3 regions of the Cytobacillus sp. FSL R7-0696 genome follow, and region 3 is predicted to be linked to each of the others. Evidence: riboswitches for the same ligand, from Rfam matches in the RefSeq annotation. Region 3 holds a riboswitch; each other region holds the start of a gene.
What was found. Region 3 has a riboswitch for thiamine pyrophosphate ahead of thiW (energy coupling factor transporter S component ThiW). Riboswitches for the same ligand answer to the same signal wherever they lie in the genome.

Region 1 (7,389 bases), 2.6 Mb from region 3:
GCACAATTACAAGCAACTCATGATCAATTATCTTATCATGTAACAATTGGCAATACCGAATAAGTAATTGATAGTGGCAGGCACCCTAAGAAGTAGACATCGGCTTGTGGAAGGGCAAACCTATGCGAAAGAGTTGTTCAGGCCCCCTTTGCAGAAGATTGCTTATTGACCTTCTGTTCACCCACATATGGAAAGGCATTTTCATTCGATAGAGGATTTATATGACCAAGAGTAGGGCATGAAAAAGGCACCTGATTGAATTACATCAAATTAGCGTCAAATCGACGTTCATCAGCTCTACACAAGGTATAAAGAGGAATGTAAAAAGTAGCTTAGACGCTCCTTATTTTCCGAGGTAACTATAAAAGATGAGTTGACATACGGCCTGTAGAAGCTGGAAGGCTTTAAGAAAAACATTCCTTCTCTTATGTGTTGATCAAAGGAACGAACTTGAATCACAGTATCCAGTTATTAGTTGATACGTTAAAAAACCGCACTGAGACTTACGAAAAGAGCATTATCAAACCACTTTTTTTGCGATTTAAATAAATGGTTGATTGAATTGCGGGCAAGGAGGCCTGCACAAGCGACCTCCATTTAACTGTATTTCTCTATTTAAAAAGCTGGATAATTGCTCTGGGAACGGCAAAAACATAGTCTGCTATTGTCATCGTATTTTCAACCTTGTCGAACTTCTCTTCGAATCGATTAAGATATTTTGTTAAATGATTTGTTACGATTTCTCCTTGAATCGGTTCTACACCATTTTTAAAACGAATGCGAACTGATTTTCCTTTATGAAGATCTTCTGAATCCATGATTTGAAAATGGATATGCGCTTCAGAAGAGTTACCCGAGTTCCCACATTTGCCAAGTAATTGTTTTTGAAGAACTTCCTCTCCTTCTTGGACAATGATACTGTCTTTTTTAAAATGAGCAATCATACTATATTCCTTATGCGCATGCTCTATCACAATATAGTTGCCTGGGGGGTGTTCTTCATCCATCTGCCCTGGAATATTATCATCGAGACCATCAACCACTTTTATTACTTTGCCATTTTGAGGGGCGATAACTTCCTCTGCAAATGCGTAATAACTCTCATTTTTTTCAGGTCTACCATTATATGTAGAGCCATCCTTCACCTTTAATAGATCATACGCGTACCTTTGATGTTCATATACGTAATGGTAATTAATAAATTCATTTGTGCCACCCCAGAAAACAAACCAATCATCCATCACTGGCATAATGTATTCATTCTTTGTATAAATCTTATCTGTTTCTGGAAAGACAAAGTAGGGTTTCAAATAGAAACTGACAATTGTATATTTATCATCGAAACCAACCACAACTGCTTTTGCTTTTGAGTTATCTACCCATACGAACTGACCAATGCCTAAGACATCCGTCCGTGACGTAAGATGATAACTACGCACACCTTCATTAAAAGCTGCGCTCATCTCAATAAATGCCGATAATGAAACCATTCCTTGAAACACTTTTGAAGTTGCTTCATAAATTGTTTTAAAATCTTCTCTTAACCAATGATCTATAAACCTATCAGGATCCATTGACCCGACCATTCCATCTACCCCCTAGGTTTCTATTCTTTATATAGAAGAGAAAATCAAACGATTCTCAAGAAATATTTTGCAGTTAATAGTTAAAAAACCACCAATAGTTACTTTAATTCGACTTGAATCTTCTAACTTTCCTTCCAAATCTCCTCTTATAGCAAGTCCTAAATTTTCATCCTGTAATTCGCCATTTACATATAGCTTTTCACCATTAATCCAGTAATTCTCAACTAGTATATGATCTCCCTGATGGTTCACTTCAAAAACCTTCTTCATGTAAATCACTCCTCGTTTATTTTTACGACTAACTCGGGAATAAGTTTCACAAATAATCTGTTTTTCTCTTACCAAAAAAAAGATTCTTGAATTATGATGAAAGTCATAGTATATTCTAACCGAGGATAAATTTAATATTTCCACAAGGGGAGCCTAATATGGCTGAGAGTGAGCGAGTTCGTTCTGACCCTAAGAACCTGTTAGATAATGCTAGCGTAGGGATCGTGGTTTTGGATATGAGCAATACTAGGCATCCATCACCGCCTATGTATTGCTTTTTTTCATAAAAAAGTAATACAGGTTTACTCGTTCGCTTCTCTTTTCGGAGAAGGAGGAAAAACATGAAACAAAATAAAACACTTTTTATGGTGGAAATTGCTATATTTGCAGCTTTGGCATTATTACTTGATTTCTTATCGGGCTTACTGATGGGGAGATTTTGGCCACAAGGTGGGTCCATCTCACTTGCTATGGTACCGGTTTTCTTAATGGCCTTTCGTTGGGGTATTAAAGGTGGCGTCTTAACGGGCTTATTATTAGGAGGACTACAAATCTTAACAGGAGCTGTTCCTTTTCATTTCGCCTCATGGATCATTGACTATTTCGTAGCCTTTGCTGTTGTCGGACTCGCAGGCATCTATATGAAAAAAGTTGTACAAAATTATCAAGACGGCCAATTTGGCAAAGCAAACATGTATGTTATTAGTGGCGTTTTCTTAGGAAGTTTCTTACGCTTTTTATGCCATTATTTATCAGGCATTATCCTATTTGGTGCCTATGCTCCGGCAGATCAACCTGTCGCACTTTACTCACTCGTATATAACGGAACATATATGCTACCTACCTTTATCGTATGTGCCTTAGTCGTTGTCATGCTTTACACAACAGCCAATAAGGTCCTTCTGAAAAAAGCATATTAATCATCTAAAGGCTCTGGGGGAAACTCAGGGCCTTTTTTTAAGATAACTTTTTGGGAGATTTTCGCACGATGATGGAACTGAGGAATCAGGGTGGCATGTACATCGCCATGATATTCAGTAAGATAACCATGCAATCGACTCTTCACAATACTTCCAAAATGAAAGCGTCAAAAGCAGCTAGGCAAACCTCCATCATCTCTTCTATTTTCTGGCCGGCCATGATGATCCGAAGAAGACCATGATTTATACAACGCCGAATCTGCAGGAAGTTGGCAACCGACTCGATAGTTTATATCACGAAGTAGATTGAGTGTGATAGGAGAAATTTTATTAATATCGAATATAAAGGAAACGCAAACGAAATGAGCTAATGATACACATCATTAGCTCATTTGAATTCCCCTTTATGCCGATATAAGAGTGCCTCTTCATGATTCCTCTCAATCGAAATAACAGAAATTTTAATGCTGTAGAAATTGGGCTTTTTAATATTGTAATTTCTTAACGTTGTAAAATCGCATTTTCCTGACGCTACCCCGATTATGGAATAAATTTATTTTCTATACTTTATTATTCTTGAGTTCTTCGTCGCTTTTGTACTCCAATATGTCGCCTGGCTGACATTCCAAAGCCTTACAAATGGATTCTAAAGTGGATAACCGAATCGCTTTTGCCTTTCCATTTTTCAAAATAGAAAGATTAGCCATCGTGATTCCAACCCTCTCCGAAAGTTCTGTGACGCTCATTTTCCTTTTCGCCAACATCACATCGATATTAATTATAATCGCCAATTCCTTCACCTCAGACCGTTAAATCATTTTCTGATTTTATATTTATCGCTTCTTGTAAAAGCCTTTCCAGAACTGCAGCGAATACTGCAATTACCATCGAAGCAAAGATAGGGACCATTCCGATTATTGCACCACCTGGGGCATCGTCTACTTGAGCTAACATAAAAACGAATGGCAAAATTGCCACATATAAGATACTGAATATGGTTGCACAGAGTTTTATATGCTTCAAAGCTTTTACGGAAATTTGCGAAAAAGCTTGATTCTTGTCAATATAACTTAAAAGCTTAAAAGCTTTATAAAGTGCAATGTAAAAGGGAATTGCCGATAAATACATTCCGATTACAATGGGATATAACATATAGGCATAATCTGGATTTGCCGGATTATTAGGTAACCAAATCAACCCAATTATACCCAAGGAAAAAACGGGAGTACCAATAAAGAAAACGGCTATTTTTAAAAAGAGTGTTGAACCACGTTTCATAAAAAGCACCTCACTTATTTATTTCTATTTGATTTTAATATAAAATTTATCGTTTCACAATATTTTTTTGTTCCTAATCATTATTAATTTGTTGTTATAATCTTTGAATTTTAGACAAATATAAAAAAGCATTCCTTATTACAAAGAAATGCTTTAACTATTGGATTTATAAATCGTTCAACAAATTAGAAAGTATCTCATTTTCGAACATTCAATTATCTTCATTATTATACTTTTGTTCATTTAAAAAAGAGCAGTAAAGCGAACCTCATGTAATAATACACCTTGCAATACAAACCTTTCTTGACAAAGAAATATACAGCGCCCATACATTCTAGTAAACATAACGTCTCATTTATCGGGAATTCCAAAAAGCTAGAACCCTTGTGGGAACTGGCTTTTCGTTTGCGCTTTTGTTAGCCATGAAATATACATGCCAACAAACAGTGATAAAGCACGAATTGTTCTTTATAAAAAATGAATGAAAATATGTATAAAATCCTCGCACATCTCTCTCATTTAATGTGTTATTTTTACACAAAACGGAATATTGTATGTGTAGTTTGAAATAGAGCTTGAGCAAAAACACTTCGTAAATCCTTATTTTACGGTAAAAAAGAAGAATTCATTTTGAAGAAAGATTAATCAAAATGGATTCTTCTATACCAATTTTAAGGTTGTTTTTTATAAAAGAGTTTGATCATTTTCTGCCTGTGTTACTCCACAAACGTGCCCTTTAACTGAATATAAGAAGTCGCATTTCTTTCATTTAATTTTACTCAATTGGTTTATTACTTTCATTAACATAAATTTGACACCTTTTCTTTCATAAGAAAAGTCATTAAAAGTACCAATTAAATAGGTATCCATCTTAGGGTGATAAAATAAATAGGCTCCTGTGGCACCTGCATGTCCCCAGACATTAAATATTTTCGGCATGAGTAGTGGAACTGATTTAAACTGCATAATTCCATACCCATACTCAATTCCTACCCCATACTTTGCTTTATCATTCATCATTTTCTCAAGCGTTTCCTTTTTCAATAATTGATAGGATACTAACGCTTTCATAAATTTCAACATATCTTCTCCAGTAGATACTACTCCACCGCCTGCATAGTCGAGACCTGCGTATCCTTTGTGATTAGTTAGGTTGTTTTTATTAATATAAAAGTCTGCTAAATGTTGGGTATCTTTGTCTAATGGATTAGAATAGTGTAACACAGATGAATTCATCATACTGAGGGGCTGATAAATATATTGTTTCATAGCTACATGAAAAGATATTCCTGTTATTTTTTCTATGATTAAGCCTAATAGATGATAGTTTGTATCAGTATATTTAAAGCCGTTACCTGGAGGGAAATGAGGTTTTTGATGTGTTTTTGCCCAAGTAATTGCCTCTTGTGGGGTTATGGTAAAGTTTGGATCATCCAGAAGCCTTTCAAGTAATGGACGGAAATTATCATACAAACCAGACGTTTGATTTAGTAGATGTTTAATTTTAATGTCATTCGTATAATCTTTACCTTGATAAACATGAAGGTGTTTGACTAATTCTCGATCTAAATATTTGGTAATACCGTCTTCGAATGATAATTGACCGTTTTCATATAAAATACTAACCAAAACTGACGTGAATATTTTTCCTACGCTTGCCATATATGCTGGCTGTTTTGGATTCATTGACCCTTCTGCGATATTTAAATGGATACCTTTCTTTTCAGAATGAACAAGTAAAAATGCACTCTTTAAATTTTTGTTTTTTTGGACTTGTTTTTTAAATGATTTTTCAATTGAATTGATTACTTTTTCACTTTGTTTTGTTTGCACAGACATCCCCCCACTAATTTTATTCCTAAACGCCGTTACTAACAAATACAAAAACGCCATTTTGAAAAAAGATTGAATCTAAATGGCGTAATACTTTTAAATTTATATGAATTTTTTATAAAAAAGATTGATCATTTCAATGTGCCTTATGCCGCGAATGCTAACTGCAACAGTTTTAACATTTGCAAACCATTAAATGGTTCCCATCAGGGTCTTTGAAATTAAACCATTGGTTATGCTCAATTTCTGTTGTCAATTCGACATTCTTACCCTTCATATACTCATATGCTTGTTCTATATTATTAGTATTCAAATGAAAAGGTGGAGTTTTGAAAATATTATCCTCTGAATAAATCTTGCTATCTAATACAATTCCTGTTCCGTTCATAGGTATTATATACAAATGACCAAATAATATTTCACCATCTGCTGATAAACCTAATATGTCACAATACCATTTACGAGCTTCTTCAATGTTGCTTACGGGAATAAACACAGTACCAACTTGATTTAAAATAGGGTTCATAGATTACCTCCAAATTTAGCTATATAGGTTTAATTCGTCATGTATTAAATATCCCCTTCTTGTTGAATTATACTGTCCCAGTTAGTGAAATATCGAAGTGTAGCTAATTCTGGTACATCTTTTTTATAAAGGCACATGATAGAAAATCATTTACATTTTTATTCATGCACACATAACTTCTATGCGATAACAAGAGATAATCTCTATCTCCATTTAAAAAATTTTATTTTTCGTGAACGAAAGGAGAACACTAATCGTCATAGTAGTAAATCCATAGAAAAGGGGGGCAAGGTTTGGAAGAGAAAAAATGGATTAAAGCAGCGAAACAAGGCGATAACCAGGCGTTAGCTCACTTATTTAAAGAGAGTTATCCCCTTCTCGTTCATTATTTAATGAAGCTCACCCTTAATCGAGAAGAAGCTGAGGATTTGGCACAAGAGACGATGACAAAAGCGATTGAAAAATTAAATCAATTTCAGGTAAAATCGAAATTTTCCACTTGGCTCATATCCATTGGCACAAAATTATATATCGATCAAAAAAGGCGCCAAAAGCGAGCTGATGCTTTTAAAGCACAGCATATGCGGAAATTAAAATGGCAGGCACAGTCACAAAATGAGGATTGGGATTTCTTATTAGCTTCTCTCGCTGAATTAGAAGATGAATTAAGAGTGCCGATTATTTTAAAACATTATTATGGCTATGCGTATGATGAGATTGGCAAAATGCTTGGAATTGCTGAAGGAACAGTAAAATCTAGAGTTCACCGCGGAATTAAAACCATTCGAAAGGAGATGGGTGAAGATGAGAAAGGCCCAGGAACAATGGAAAACCCTATCAAACAAGGATGAAGAAGATTTTTCAAAAGAAATGACACGTTCTTTTGCACAGTTTGAGGAAAATAACCCCATCTCTACTCCTAGTGAAGATTGGTTTGAAAAAATGGTCATCGCTAAAAAGGATGCAGCTAGTAGAA
Region 2 (7,389 bases), 200 kb from region 3:
AGACCACGAAAAATTTACCAATTAAACTTTAATCAGTTTGCCAAACAATAAAAAAATAAATCCGTATGATTTGAACCTAAACACTAGAAATATCACTTATTTCCAGTTGTTTAGGTTTTTATTATCGTTTAAGTTAAATAACACCTAACAAAAGGCGAACATTGAGAATGATTATCAACCATATAATTCCTATATATTCTTTTATTTGTAAATAAAAATGATATTTATTAGAAAATTACTAAAAAAGACAAAAAAGATTAAAAAAAGACTATTCACAATATAAATGTGATGATATAATAACGGAAATGTTAAGGAATAGTTCCGTTATTAAAGGAGTGGATAATGTATGAAAGTAGAACATGAAGTCAAACAGTCAAGAATAATGACTGGATTCTTAAATGGAATTGAAAAACTAGGTAACAAATTACCTGATCCATTTTTCATTTTTGCATTTTTGGCAATAGTTGTTATTATCGCGTCAGCAATCATTAATTCTTTAAATGTAACTGTCGTTCATCCAGGAACTTCAGAAGAGCTAGCAATTAAAAGTTTACTATCAGGTGAAGGAATTCAGTTTATTTTAACTGAAATGCTCAGTAACTTTACTGGCTTTGCTCCGCTAGGTTTAGTACTAGCTATGATGTTAGGAGTAGGTCTTGCTGATAAAGTTGGACTACTTGAAGCTGCGATTAAAAAAACCATGTTAAGTACGCCAAAATCATTAGTCACTTATGCAGTTTTTTTTGTTGGAATTTTAGGTAATATTGCTTCCGATGCTGCATTTGTCTTAATACCTCCTTTAGCCGCAATGATATTTTACACAGTGGGAAGACACCCGTTAGCGGGTTTAGCTGCAGGTTTTGCTGGGGTAGGAGCAGGTTTTACGGCTAATATTATTGTTGGTGGAACAGATGCACTATTAGCAGGTATTACTTCTGAAGCTGCTAAAGCAGTAGACCCTAGTATATCAGTATCGCCTGTTGATAATTGGTATTTTATGTCAGTTTCTGTCGTTATTTTAACACTTATCGGTGGCTTGATAACTGAGAGAATTATAGAACCAAGGTTAGGAAAATATGATGGAGAATTAAAGAAAGAGTTTGAACCAGTTACTCAATTAGAGTCAAAGGCTTTAAAAAATAGTGTCCTAGCAGGTGTAATTTATTTAATTGTGTTATTCACAGCACTTTTTTGGCCAAATTCGCCTTTAAGGAATGAAGAAGGTGGTATTATACCTTCAACATTTTTAAGTGGAATTATTCCGATCATACTATTATTCTTTATTGTAATGGGTACCGCATATGGGGTAACTGTTAAGAAGATTCAAAAATCTACTGACATACCAAAGTTTATGGGTTCAGCAATGAAAGATATGTCCGGTTATATTGTGTTGATTTTCGCAGCTTCTCAATTTATTGCTTATTTTAACTGGAGTAATTTAGGGACTTTAATTGCAGTAAGAGGAGCGGATTTACTTACCTCATTAAATTTGACTGGTTGGTTTGTTATTATTCTATTTGTATTTTTTACAGCGGGATTAAATTTATTAATATTTAGTGGCTCTGCACAATGGGCGCTGCAAGCACCAATCTTTGTCCCAATGTTTATGTTATTAGGTTTTAACCCGGCTTTTGTACAAGTAGCCTATAGAATTGCTGATTCTTCTACTAATGTCATAACTCCTTTGAATCCGTATATATTAATTATTCTTGCCTATATGAAAGAATATGATAAAAAGGCAGGCTTAGGGACATTAATTTCAATGATGTTACCATACTCAATCGCCTTCCTTTTTACATGGGTCATCTTGCTTGTATTATTTGGTTTACTTGGTATTCCGTTTGGTCCAGGGGTGGGAATGTTTCTCTAATATTTTATTAATGCTAAATGATTAAAGTAGAATGACTCTCGCTTTCTGAGTGAGAGTCATTTTGTCTTTTGCATAAAAATCTTATTAGGATAAGTATAAAAGAAGCTATAATTGTTAATATAGACATGTTATTTTGGAGTTCAAATCAGTTATTCTTTTAATATTTTGTCTTACTATTACCCAAAAATTTAGTAAGAGGGTGGGTTTATTAATGGTTAGTTTCAGAGATATACACGATGATGGTAATTTAATAGCAGAGAAAGCCAACTTTGAACACTATGGCACAAAACAGTTCTATTTTAAATATGATGCAAACTTTATTCAATTTAAAATAAATCCTAGTTTGCAAGTATTTCAACTGGCACAGAGGTATTTAGAAGACTATCAGAAAGAGCATAAACAAGAACATTTGAAGTTTTATTTACCAGCAGACGAAATGATTCAAGAGGATGTTTTATTATACCTTTATCAACAATTTTATACGATCGGGTGTCAGGAGTTATATGAAATTAAACCTCTTCAATTTATCTATAAAGATAGAAAGAACGAAATCGTGGTTGAGGAAGTGACAAATGATAATTTACGAGAATATCTACTATTGCAGAGAAACTTTGATCAAGATTATGGTGAGGAATATGTGAATCTTAATAGAAGCATGCATTCCTATCATTATAATGCAAAAGATACGTTACAGTTACTCGCATATGATCATGGTGTGCCAGCAGGTTCATTACAAGTATTTTTTAATAAGTGTACGTGTACAGCTGAAATTGATAATGTAGGTGTGTTACCAGCTCACCGATTAAAGGGGATTGCTGCAAGTTTGCAATATGAAGTAATGAAACGATTTAGCAATCATAGGGTTATACTTGTAGCCGACAGCAATGACACGCCAAAGGATATGTATCGCAAACAAGGGTATAAAAAAGTGAGTTTTCGCTATGAAGTAATGAAGTTATTATAAGTAGTAGTTTTTTTAGATTAAACACGTATTGTCATAAAAACTCAACAAACGGATATTAATAAATCTGCAGGCGGTGAGAGTAGCCATCTGCAGATCATTTATAAAGAAGTAAATTTTGATCATGGTAGAAGCGAGAGAACAGCAAAAAAATGCATAATCGAACCAGCGAGAATAAAAACATGCCACAATGCGTGATGGTACTTAAATCCTCTCCATACATAAAATATTGAACCAGCAGTGTATAGTACGCCACCGATAATGAGGAAAATCATTCCTTGTTTGGGTAAGTGTGTAACCAAGGGCTCCCAGGCAAATATAATTAGCCAGCCCATCAAAACATATAGTAATGTCGAGAAGACTAAAAACTTTTTAACAAAAAAACATTTGAAAACCGTACCAGCAATCGCTAGCCCCCAAACAAGACCAAATAAAGTCCATCCTAAGGGTCCTTTAACTGTTATAAATAGAAACGGTGTGAACGTTCCAGCAATAAAAAAGTAAATGGAAGAATGATCGAGAATCTCAAATACATCCTTTGCTTTTCCAGCAGGTAAACTATGTAGCAAAGTTGATGAGAAATATAAAATAACCATCGTTGTACCAAAAAGAACAAAGCTGACAATATGCCAAGCTGTTCCATATAAGGATGAGAAAACAGTTAAAATGACCAGAGCCGCAATACTTAATAGCGCACCAATTCCGTGTACGATCGCGTTGGCGATTTCTTCTCCCTTTGAAAAAATATGTGTTTCCAAGTAGTATTCACCCATTCTTTATCCAAAATCATAATTCTAGTATAAACATATTTTACGCTGATAAAAAGTCGAAAGCTTTCATTATAAAGAAAAACTTCACCGAACGAAAAGGGGGAAGGGTCTGGTCTAACGGCAGAGAGTTTAAATGCTTGGAGAATATTTGGTGTTATCCATCCTTGAGTCAATGCCAATTTAAGCCGCGGTATTACGTCAGTTGAAGCATTCATCCAACTTGTTTCATAATGGTTACTGAAAGAGAAGCTCGACATTGCTTATTTACTAAACTTGCAGTTTCCATTTAGGTTGACATTTATTGATAAGATGATAACATAACTTTGAAAGCATAATTGAATAAATCCACTAGGGGTGCCTTTAAAAGGCTGAGATTAAAGTGTAATAACTTTAAGACTCTTAGAACCTGATCTGGTTGATACCAGCGTAGGGAAGTGGCGTATATAAATTTAGTTAACATTATAACTATAACTAAATGAATAATGTATACAGTAACCACTTTCTTATAGGAAGTGGTTTTTCGCTTTTCTGGATTTTTTATGCTCGATAAAAAAAAGAGAAGAGGTAGAAATGATGACAACAAAAGAAACGTTTACACAATCGTTAAGGAAAGAAGTACATGATATATGGGAAGCGAATTTTGAACACCCTTTCGTTAAAGGAATTGCTAAGGGAGATTTACCAATTGAGTGTTTCCGCTTTTATGTGTTACAAGATTCTTACTATTTATCACATTTTGCTCGTGTGCAAGCAATCGCTGCTTCTAAAGCAGAGAATTTATATATGACCTCAAGAATGGCCTCGCATGCGCAAGGTACCTATGAAGCTGAACTAGGGTTACATAACAAATTTATGGAGGTATTAAAAGTTTCTGAAGAAGAGTTAAACCAGTTTAAACCCGCTCCTACTGCCTATGCATATACATCCCATTTATATCGTGTAGCAGAGACAGGCACAGTTGGCGAGGTCATCGCTAGTTTGCTTCCGTGTTATTGGATTTATTATGATATTGGGCAGAGCTTTAAAGGGGCAAAACCAAAAGAAGAAATCTATCGTACCTGGATTGATACATACGGTGGAGAATGGTTTGTTAAACTTGTACTGGAACAAATTCATCATCTTGATCGGCTTGCTGAAATGGCATCTGAAACAGAAAAAGAAAAAATGAAAATGGCATTTACCATTAGCTGTCAATATGAATTAGCTTTTTGGGAAATGGCTTATACCCAAGAAAAGTGGCTAAGTGATAAAACATATGCATAAAACTTCATAAATGAAAGCAGGAATAGTGTTAACAGAATAAGGTTAGTTCATACTAACTCAATTCTGTTAACATCATACCCTTTATAATCGTTGTAGTATCAGGTTTGTTTATGGAATAAAGACAATTTGCCGTATCGGATTTTCCTAAAAAGAAGTTCGGACTTCAAAAACTACTCATCTAGTCAATAGAAATGACTTCTACTTCTCCACCCTCATAGACATATAAACTTCCTATATATATATAATGACAATAAGCGTATAATGAGAGACGAATGTTAAATTGAGGAAGGCGTTTTAAAAATGAATAAACAACAAAGTAAGTACAGATGGGTTGTATTTGGTGTTTTACTTTTAGCCTATTTATTTATGGTTAGTCAAAGAACAGCACCTGGTTTAATTACTGATCAATTAATGGAAGAATTTCATTTAACTGCAGCAACGATTGGGCTGATAACGAGTATTCAATTTTTTGCTTATGCTGGATTGCAAATTCCCATCGGATTATTCTCTGATAGATTTGGTCCCAATGTATTTCTAGTCGCTGGAACACTGCTAAACGGGCTAGGTACCATCCTGTATAGTTCGGTAGATAATAGTTATATGCTCATCTTTGCTAGGTTATTATGTGGAATTGGCGATGCTACTATATGGGTCAATTTAGTTCTTGTATTGAGCATTTGGTTCAAGCAGCAGGAGTTTTCGATGCTAGTGGGATTTGCCGGAATGACCGGAAGTTTAGGATTCTTATTAGCAACAGTTCCTTTTAGTTCGACCATTTCTCTATTAGGGTGGCGACTTCCATTTTTAATTGTTGGCATTGTAATATTCACCCTTGGTATGGGGCTTTATGTTGTTTTAATAAAATATCCTAAGAAGAAATTTCAAATGGAAGAAGAAAAAAATCAAAAAGAAACAAATGAACCGTTATTAGTCATCATAAGAAGATTACTTGTCAATCGCCAAGCTTGGGCGACATTCCTTTGTCACTTTGGTGTAGTGGGCACATATATCGGCTTTATTGGCTCTTGGGCAGTTCCCTATGGTATGGACATTTACGGTTTATCACGATCAAGTGCAAGTGAAGTAATTATGTACGGCTTATTTGGTGCCATTATCGGAGCACCATTAACAACCTATCTATCTACTTTTTTTGACAGAGTCAAAGCACCGTATGTCATTGTGCAGATGCTGTCGGTTTCTGCTTGGATCACTTTAGTATTGATGGGTGGAGAGCCACCATATTTATTATTCATTCTTTTATTCGTAATCATAGGTTATGCAAATGGTGCCAGTGCTCTAACCTTTACAGTTGTTAGACAGTCCTTTCATATAAAGGAAGTGGGGCTTATTTCCGGTTTCGCTAATACGGGAGGCTTTCTTAGCGCAGTGTTGCTGCCAGCAATTTTTGGAAAAGTATTGGACCATTTTGCTAATTTTGACGTTATAACCGCTTATCAATATGGACTTTATATTCCTTTAAGCTTTGCGATTATTGGGTTAATTGGAGTATTCATGTTATATGAGCCAACAGTATATCGTCAAAAACTTAAAATGAGTCAAATGAAAAAATCGGTTGGTTAACAATCGATTTTTTTATTTAGCTAATAAAAAATGAAGAACAATCATCACTTAAAAGGCAGTCGAGTGGATACCTGATTTGTTCACCATCTATCGTCTTTAGAGAAATGTTACTGAAAGTGTAAAATTGATCTTTTTTTATCAAATATTTCTTCATAACAATTGAAAAAATTGGATATTTGTTGTAAGATAGTTTATATTATTAATCTAATTTTAATAGATAACATATTTGTGAAATATAATAGTTACATATAGTAATAATTAAGAACATTCATACTTTGATGATTGGTTGTGTTGATGATGGCGGGAGAACAGAGAAGAAAAAAAAGAAATAAAAAAATGGTTTTTCGGATTAATTTAATGTTTTTTGCAGTATTTATACTCTTTTCGATTCTAATCTTCCGCTTAGGTATTGTTCAAATTGTTTACGGAGAGAATTATAAAAAAGAGATTGAACGGGAAGTGGAGGTGCCAGTAGCAAGCACGGCACCTAGGGGGCAGATCTATGATAGTAAAGGAAGACTGGTTGTAGGGAATAAACCCCAATTAGCCATAAGTTATACTCGCTCCCAATCTACAACACAAGAAGAAATGATTCAGACATCAGAGCTTTTAGCGAAGATGATTAAAAAAGACACGGAAGAAGACTTGAAGGCGATTACTGAAAGAGATAAACAAGACTTTTGGATAATAAAGTATCCGAATGAAGCAGCAGAAAAAGTATCGGATAAAGAAAAAGATAAATTGCTAGCAAGTGATATGTCATCAAAAGAAGTAGATGACGAAATATATAAACGAACGCGGGAACGAATAACAGAAGAAGAACTGAATGCTTTTAAGAAGGATGAACTAGAAGTTTTAGCGATATTTCGAGAAATGGCAAGTAGTCGAATGTTGACACCTCATTTTATAAAGAACAAAAATGTCAATGAAGATGAATTTGCTCT
Region 3 (7,389 bases):
TTAATCATCGCCGCAAACATTGCATCATTAATAGTACCAAAATTAATTACGAGCCCATCTGCCATCATAGCCATTTCTTCTACTTCTAAGAGTTGGGTGGCCATAACAGGTGAACCGCCCATTGCTAGGGTCACATTGGCACAATCATTAATAGTTACTGTATTTGTTAAATGATGAATGAGTGGGGTTTGTTCTTGTAACTGCTGAAAGACTCTCTCAACTGCTTCACTTGAAATCGCCATTATCTTTCCTCCATCTTTGCTTTGTTGTATAACTCATAAAAATGATTTGTCGGACCATGCCCATGACCGAGTGCTAGGCTATGCTCAATCGCTATGGAAATATAATTTTTCGCAGACTGTATGGCCTCAATAAGTTCTTCCCCTTTTGCTAACCCGGCAGCAATGGCAGATGAGAGAGTGCAACCTGTACCATGGGTGTTTTTTGTCTCTACTCTTCTACCATTAAACCAGTTGAAACTTTGACCATCCCATAATAAGTCATTCGGTTCTCCTTCTAAATGTCCACCTTTTAATAAGACGGCTTTTGGCCCTAATTCATATAACTTTTTACAAGCTTGCTCCATGTCTTCAACCGTGCGAATCGTCATACCCGAAAGTACTTCAGCCTCAGGAATGTTTGGCGTAATTACAGTCGCAAGTGGTAACATCTTCGCTTTTAATGCCTCAATAGCTTGTTCCTTTAAAAGATGATGTCCACCTTTCGAAACCATAACAGGATCTAACACAATCACTTTTGGACTATAATGATTTAAACGGTCTGCGACGATTTTTACAGTCTCACTAGATGACAACATCCCGATTTTGACAGCATCAACTTGGATATCATCAAACACAGCTTCTATTTGGTCTTTTATAATATTGATTTCAATATCCTGTACCGATCGTACCTCTACTGTATTTTGAGCGGTAATCGCCGTAATGACAGACATGCCGAACACACCATTGGCGGAAAAAGTTTTAAGATCTGCTTGAATCCCAGCTCCTCCTCCTGAATCAGAACCTGCGATCGTTAATGCTGTTTTCATTGATGTAACCTCCAATAGCTTTATTCTTTATTAATACTCTTAATAAACCATATCCTAAAATTGCTCCAGTAAACGAGCTCACCATAAATGCTGGTAGAAATCCGAAAAGGGTGGCTTCTTGTCCTAAAAGTAATGTACTAATCGGATAAGTCGCTACTGCCCCTATCATTCCTGTTCCAACGACTTCACCTAGTGCTGAGAAGCCAATTTTTTTCGTTTTTTGATAAAGGAACCCTGCAAGTAATGCGCCAATCATACTCCCGGGGTAGGCAAAAACACTTCCTGTCCCCATCATATTTCTCAATGTAGATGAAAGAAACGCTTGACTAACGGCATACCATGGTCCAAGAAGTACAGCAGATAATACATTCGCCAAGTGCTGAATCGGAAAAATTTTCGCTATTCCAATCGGAATAAAAATGAGACTACTCGACACAGTAGTGATGGCTGCAATCGTTGCCGTCATCGTCATTTTTTGGATTTTATTCATAGACCTTTCCTCCTTTCGATAAAAATAAAAAAGCCGCTAGTTTGTATAAGCGGCTTTGGTCATCATGATATGTATGACGTCACTCGCTTCCCTACGCTAGTATTAACTAGATCAGGTTCAAAGGGTTCATCTCAGCCAAGTATTTGGCACCCCTAGCATTTATTCATATATAAAAAAAATCCTCTACTTCCAAAAGGAAGCGAGGACGACTACATCGACACACTTCCCTCCACTGGTACAAACCAGATCAGGTTCAAAGGGTTTTGAACGGCATTCAATCTCAGCCTCTATGTGAAGGCACCCCCAGTGAAAACTTATAATATATGATGTCAATATAACATGAAATGATAGAAATGAAAATAAAAAACATGGGATAGAAACGATGTTGCGACATAAAACGTTATGATATGATATTTATATAACATTCGGGAGGACAGTCTATGGAAGATAAGAGTATTGTACTTATTGGGTTTATGGGGGTCGGAAAGACATCCATAGGAACGGAATTAGCAAAGAAATTACAGTGGGGTTTAATCGACACGGATGAACGTATTGAACAACAGTTCAAGATGTCAACTTCAAAAATTTTCCTTGATCATGGTGAAGAAGTTTTTCGAAAAGCTGAAAGCGAGTTGATTGAACAACTATCTGCCGAAGAAAAACAGATTCTTTCATTAGGCGGCGGTGCCTTTTTAAACAGTAAGAACCGCGAAATATGTTTACAAAACAGTACCGTTGTCCTTATCGAGCTCTCATGGGAAAAGTGGCTTGACCGATACCCATTGATTAAAGATACAAGACCGAAATTAAATGGTCTTTCTACTGATGAAATGTATCATCTATACAAAGAAAGACAAGCTCATTATCAACCATATCATCTAAAAATCAATGTTGACGGGAAAACAGCTGAAGAAGCTGCTGAATTGATTATTAGTGGGATAAGATAAAGCTAGTGATGATTATGGTTATGGTTCATTAGGATGTTTCTTCTACTATCTAAGTATTTCGCATTATCCTAAACGAATTTATGAAAGCCGGGCACTCCCTTGCTCGGCTTTCATTTGTGTTTGGTTCTTAATAAATTGCTAAATAACTCCTTTTTGCGGGGCGTTTATCTCTGGTTTTCTTTCCGAGGGACTTACTAAACCCTTTTGCGGGGCGCTCATCTCTGATTTTCTTTACGAGTGATTTGCTAATCCCTTTTGCGGGGCGCTCATCTCTGGTTTACCTTCTGAGGGACTTGCTAAACCCTTTTGCGGAGCGCTCATCTTTAGTTTCCCTTCTGAGGGACTTGCTAATCCCTTTTGCGGAGCGCTCATCTTTAGTTTCCTTTCTGAGGGACTTGCTAACCCTTTTTGCGGGGCGCTCATCTCTGGTTTTCTTTCCGAGGGACTTACTAACCCCTTTTGCGGAGCGCTCATCTTTAGTTTCCTTTCTGAGGGACTTGCTAAACCCTTTTGCGGGGCGCTCATCTCTGGTTTTCTTTCTGAGGGATCTGCTAAACCCTTTTGCGAGGCGCTCATCTTTAGTTTCCTTTCTGAGGGACTTGCTAAACCCTTTTGCGAGGCGCTCATCTCTGTTTCTCCTTCCGAGTGACTTACTAATCCCTTTTGCGGGGCGCTCATCTCTGGTTTCTTTCCTGAGTGACTCGCTAAACCCTTTTGCGGGGCGCTCATCTCTGATTCTCCTTTTGAGTGACTTGCTAAACCCTTTTGCGGGGCGCTCATTTCTGGTTTTCTTTCTGAGTGACTTGCTAAACCCTTTTGCGAGGCGCTCATTTCTGGTTTTCTTTCTGAGTGACTTACTAATCCCTTTTGCGGGGCGCTCATCTCTGTTTGTCCTTCCGAGTGACTTGCTAAACCCTTTTGCGAGGCGCTCTTCTCTGATTCTCCTATTGAGTGACTTACTATCCCCTTTTTTGCGATGTCATATAAATTTTTTTGTGCACAAAGTCCTTTGTTCAACTTATAACTGCTTACTAGTAGATTGAACCCATCAGAATACCGATCAATCTATACGGTACTGTTACTTCACTTCATTACTAAATAATTCAACTATTTCTTCTTTTTTAAAACCCATTAATGATAATAAAAATAATTTCCACCACCATTAAGTGTATATTTCTCTTGTAAGAATCGTTGTATTGCGGAACTACTGATTGCTCCTCCACACCAATCATAAATCGCCGTCTTTGTTACTTTTTCTGATGGAAAAAGAATAATAAAGTCATTGATTGCTTCACTTAATGCATCATAAGATGAAATATTCCTCCTACATTTTGAGCAATGAAATTTGCGCAAACTCGCTCGCCTCATCTGCCCACTGCACTCTCGACAAACCACTCCTTTTACCAAATCCTCCGTACAATAATCGATTTTTCTAGCATAATTCTTTTCTTCTTTATGATGACTCAAAAAAGTGTGAACAATTTTTGTATGAAATGGAGAGTGTTGAATGTCTATTTGATTTAGTTCTCTTAATAATCGTGGAATTTGCGGTGGAAGAATAACATTTTGTTTCTTTGTACGGTCATATAACATAAACTCGGGATGAACAAAAACAAGTAGATAATCAAATGCAATGTTTAATTCGTGCTTAGTAAGGAATTGGTGTAGGAGGGTTTCATTTCTTTGGATTTGTAGATGGGGATTTTTAATTTCCTTGTTTGTTGGTGAATACCATTTAGTGTCCTGAACCAAAAAATCACCACTATAATTTTTCACTTCGAAAGCAATGAGTTTGTGAGGGGTTAAACAGAGTGCATCAATTTGGAAGGATGTATGATTAATTTCTAGCAATACATCATAAAGAATGGGGAATTTTGGTGAAAGTTGCTGCAAATCATCTCGCCATTTACTTTCTCCTTCATATCCTTTTTCTAACATTTTGAGATATTGTTCATTCTCAGGGGACAATTTTGATCTAAGATGGAGCACGCGTAATAATCGGAGTTGATAAGAGGGTTTGAGTGGTTTTAGGTCTGGCAAATTCCTTCATCCTTTCTTTTTACACTATTATAACGAATTTTCCACATGAAAAAAATACCAATTTGTATAACTTCTCTAATAGAAAGTACAAATTTGCTTGTTAAAAAGTGTAAAACCCTTTTGTGATTTTAATATATGCAGTCATTCCATTTTCTCACTAAGTCCATCACTTCGTCTTTATTCTTTCAGTTTTTGTCCACTTTTACTGCTATCCACATTTCTAGCCTAACCCTTTTAAAAAACCACTTACCATCAATGGCAAGTGGTTCTTTCTCTTCTATTAAATTGCTGTCGTAACAGCTTTTTCTTCGTCTACCTTCACAATCCAACCAAATTTATCTTCTACTTTTCCTTTTTGGATTCCTGTTAGCGTTTCGTAAAGTTTGCCGGCAATTTCACCTGTTTGTCCGCCACCAATGGTCAGTTTTTCGTTATTCCAGAATAGTTCTCCGACAGGTGAAATGACCGCTGCAGTACCCGTTCCGAATGCTTCTTCTAGCGTGCCATTTTTTTGTGCTTCATAGATCTCATCGATTGAGATACGACGCTCAGATAAAGGAATACCCCAGTCTTTAATGAGTTCAATAACAGAGTTTCTTGTAACGCCTTCTAAAATGCTTCCGTTCAATTCAGGTGTAACGACTTCACCGTTAATTTTAAAGAAAATATTCATGCTTCCTACTTCTTCCACATATTTATTTTCCTTGCCATCTAACCAAAGTACTTGTGAATATCCTTCCTGTTCTGCTACTTCTTGAGCTTTTAGGCTAGCAGCATAGTTTCCTCCTGTTTTGGCATTACCCGTTCCACCTTTGACTGCACGAACATATTCGCTTTGGACAGCAATTTTCACTGGGTTAATTCCTTCTTTATAATAGGCACCGACTGGTGACATGATAATAATAAATTTGTATTGATGTGATGGAGCAACGCCTAAATAAGGTTCTGTAGAAATAATAAATGGACGAATATATAGAGATGTTCCTTCTACATTTGGAACCCAATCACGATCAACTGCAATTAATTGTCTTAATGCTTGAACAGCAAGTTCTTCGTCAATTGGCGGAATACAGAGTCTGTTGTTCGATTTGTTCAGTCTCTCCATATTTTTATATGGTCTGAACATGAGCACTTCCTGATCTTCAGATAAATATGCCTTTAATCCTTCGAAAACACTTTGGCCATAATGAAATACCATTGCAGACGGGTCAATTTGTAATGGCTCATAAGGGACAATACGTCCATCATGCCACCCCTTGTCTGCATGATAGTCCATTACAAACATATGATCTGTAAAATTCCTACCGAAAATCAACTGATCAAATGCCGGTTTCTCTTTTTTGGTTGCACGTCTTTGGATTTCAAACTGATAATCATTCATTTCTACTCTACTCCCTGTCTAAGATCAATTTAAAGTGCTGTTAAACATCTTTACTCTTTTTCTTGTGGTATTATGCACCATTGTAAACGAAATACTTTGATGATTAAACTACTACTTCGCAATTTATACGATATTAAGAATTTATTACTTTAATACTTAAAATCAATATAACATTTCCTTAATAAAGTACATTGATTGTTTAAAATATTATGAACCCTATTTTTAGTATTGTCAACACAGTTTCTGAAACTTTTCTATTATTCTTACAAATTTATAATCTCCCTATAAACACAGGATTTAACTAGCTTTTTATTGAAATGATTTGCATGAAATATTATGCAGAAAAAGGTTTGATTTTTTAGATAATTAGTCAAGAAATACAAAAATACTCGTGACCACCTGCTCGTCACGAGTATTCATTAATGAAACCAGCCTTTGTTTTTTGATTCTGTGATGGCTTCGATTCTGTTGGTTACTTCTAACTTCTCTAATATAGCTGAGATATAATTACGAACTGTACCAGCTTTAATCGTTAATATGGAGGCAATTTCTTTAGTGCTTTTTCCTTCTGCCATTAATTCAAGTACCGCTTTCTCACGTTCTGTTAAGGGATTTTCTTCTCGATAGACATCATCCATCAGTTCCGGGGCAAAAATTCTTTTGCCTGCCATAACACTACGAATCGAATCAGCTAACTCTTCACTTGGACTATCTTTTAATAAATAGCCCCGTACCCCTGCTTTTATCGCTCGTTGAAAATATCCAGATCTTGCAAAAGTGGTTAAAATAATGACCTTTATGCCACTGTTTTTAATTGCTTCAGCTGCTTCTAACCCTGTTTTTAAAGGCATTTCAATGTCCATAATACAAATATCGGGACTTTGTTCCTTCACTAATGTAACTGCCTCTTCTCCATTGGAGGCTTGACCAACGACTTGCATATCGTCCTCAAGGTTCAGTAAAGAACCGAGTGCGCCTAACATCATCCTTTGGTCTTCTGCAATGACAATTCGAATCATGCCAAATCTCCTCCTTCAACTTGTTTAACGACAAGTGGGACAATAATTGAAATTGTCGTGCCCTCATCACAACTGATGTCCAAATGACCATTGACAAATTCTAATCGTTCTTTCATGCCATTAATCCCATTACCATAGCTTTTTTTCTCACTATTTGTAATGCCTATTCCGTTATCCTTTACAGTAACGACTAATTCTTTATTTCGTTCTTCTATTACTACCGAACATTTTGTCGCTCGACTATGTTTGACTACATTTGTAACCGCTTCTTTTAAGCACATACTAATAATATTCTCTATAAAAATGGATGTGTAAGCTTCTTTTAAAGGTTCATTGATTTCCATATCCATTTGCGCTGCTTGTAATATTTCTTTAATACGAACGACTTCTTCCTGCAATCGTATTCCTCTCATTTGTGATACCATTTTCCGTACTTCATTCAAAGCTGTACGGGCTGTTTGCTG

Region 1: it holds a riboswitch for thiamine pyrophosphate, as region 3 does, so the genes downstream of both, thiT (energy-coupled thiamine transporter ThiT) here and thiW (energy coupling factor transporter S component ThiW) in region 3, are expected to answer to the same signal.
Region 2: it holds a riboswitch for thiamine pyrophosphate, as region 3 does, so the genes downstream of both, tenA (thiaminase II) here and thiW (energy coupling factor transporter S component ThiW) in region 3, are expected to answer to the same signal.

The regions. Positions count from the first base shown of each region.
Region 1 is NZ_JBBOWA010000001.1:1,369,870-1,377,258, forward strand. It holds gene MKX29_RS07170 (M23 family metallopeptidase) at 612-1,586, opposite strand; gene MKX29_RS07175 (hypothetical protein) at 1,614-1,856, opposite strand; TPP riboswitch at 1,992-2,096, shown strand; gene thiT (energy-coupled thiamine transporter ThiT) at 2,198-2,776, shown strand; gene MKX29_RS07185 (helix-turn-helix domain-containing protein) at 3,337-3,567, opposite strand; gene MKX29_RS07190 (DUF2975 domain-containing protein) at 3,578-4,054, opposite strand; gene MKX29_RS07195 (serine hydrolase domain-containing protein) at 4,820-5,887, opposite strand; gene MKX29_RS07200 (VOC family protein) at 6,063-6,413, opposite strand; gene sigY (RNA polymerase sigma factor SigY) at 6,707-7,264, shown strand; gene MKX29_RS07210 (YxlC family protein) at 7,218-7,389, shown strand, end outside.
Region 2 is NZ_JBBOWA010000001.1:3,787,210-3,794,598, forward strand. It holds gene MKX29_RS19475 (hypothetical protein) at 1-51, shown strand, start outside; gene MKX29_RS19480 (AbgT family transporter) at 347-1,870, shown strand; gene MKX29_RS19485 (GNAT family N-acetyltransferase) at 2,082-2,834, shown strand; gene trhA (PAQR family membrane homeostasis protein TrhA) at 2,954-3,589, opposite strand; TPP riboswitch at 3,942-4,051, shown strand; gene tenA (thiaminase II) at 4,175-4,864, shown strand; gene MKX29_RS19500 (MFS transporter) at 5,165-6,445, shown strand; gene MKX29_RS19505 (peptidoglycan D,D-transpeptidase FtsI family protein) at 6,743-7,389, shown strand, end outside.
Region 3 is NZ_JBBOWA010000001.1:3,988,834-3,996,222, reverse strand. It holds gene thiM (hydroxyethylthiazole kinase) at 1-242, opposite strand, end outside; gene thiD (bifunctional hydroxymethylpyrimidine kinase/phosphomethylpyrimidine kinase) at 242-1,048, opposite strand; gene thiW (energy coupling factor transporter S component ThiW) at 1,017-1,538, opposite strand; TPP riboswitch at 1,610-1,702, opposite strand; TPP riboswitch at 1,746-1,853, opposite strand; gene MKX29_RS20430 (shikimate kinase) at 1,979-2,485, shown strand; gene MKX29_RS20425 (hypothetical protein) at 2,717-3,502, opposite strand; gene MKX29_RS20420 (nuclease-related domain-containing protein) at 3,617-4,525, opposite strand; gene MKX29_RS20415 (branched-chain amino acid aminotransferase) at 4,806-5,906, opposite strand; gene MKX29_RS20410 (response regulator transcription factor) at 6,326-6,925, opposite strand; gene MKX29_RS20405 (sensor histidine kinase) at 6,922-7,389, opposite strand, start outside.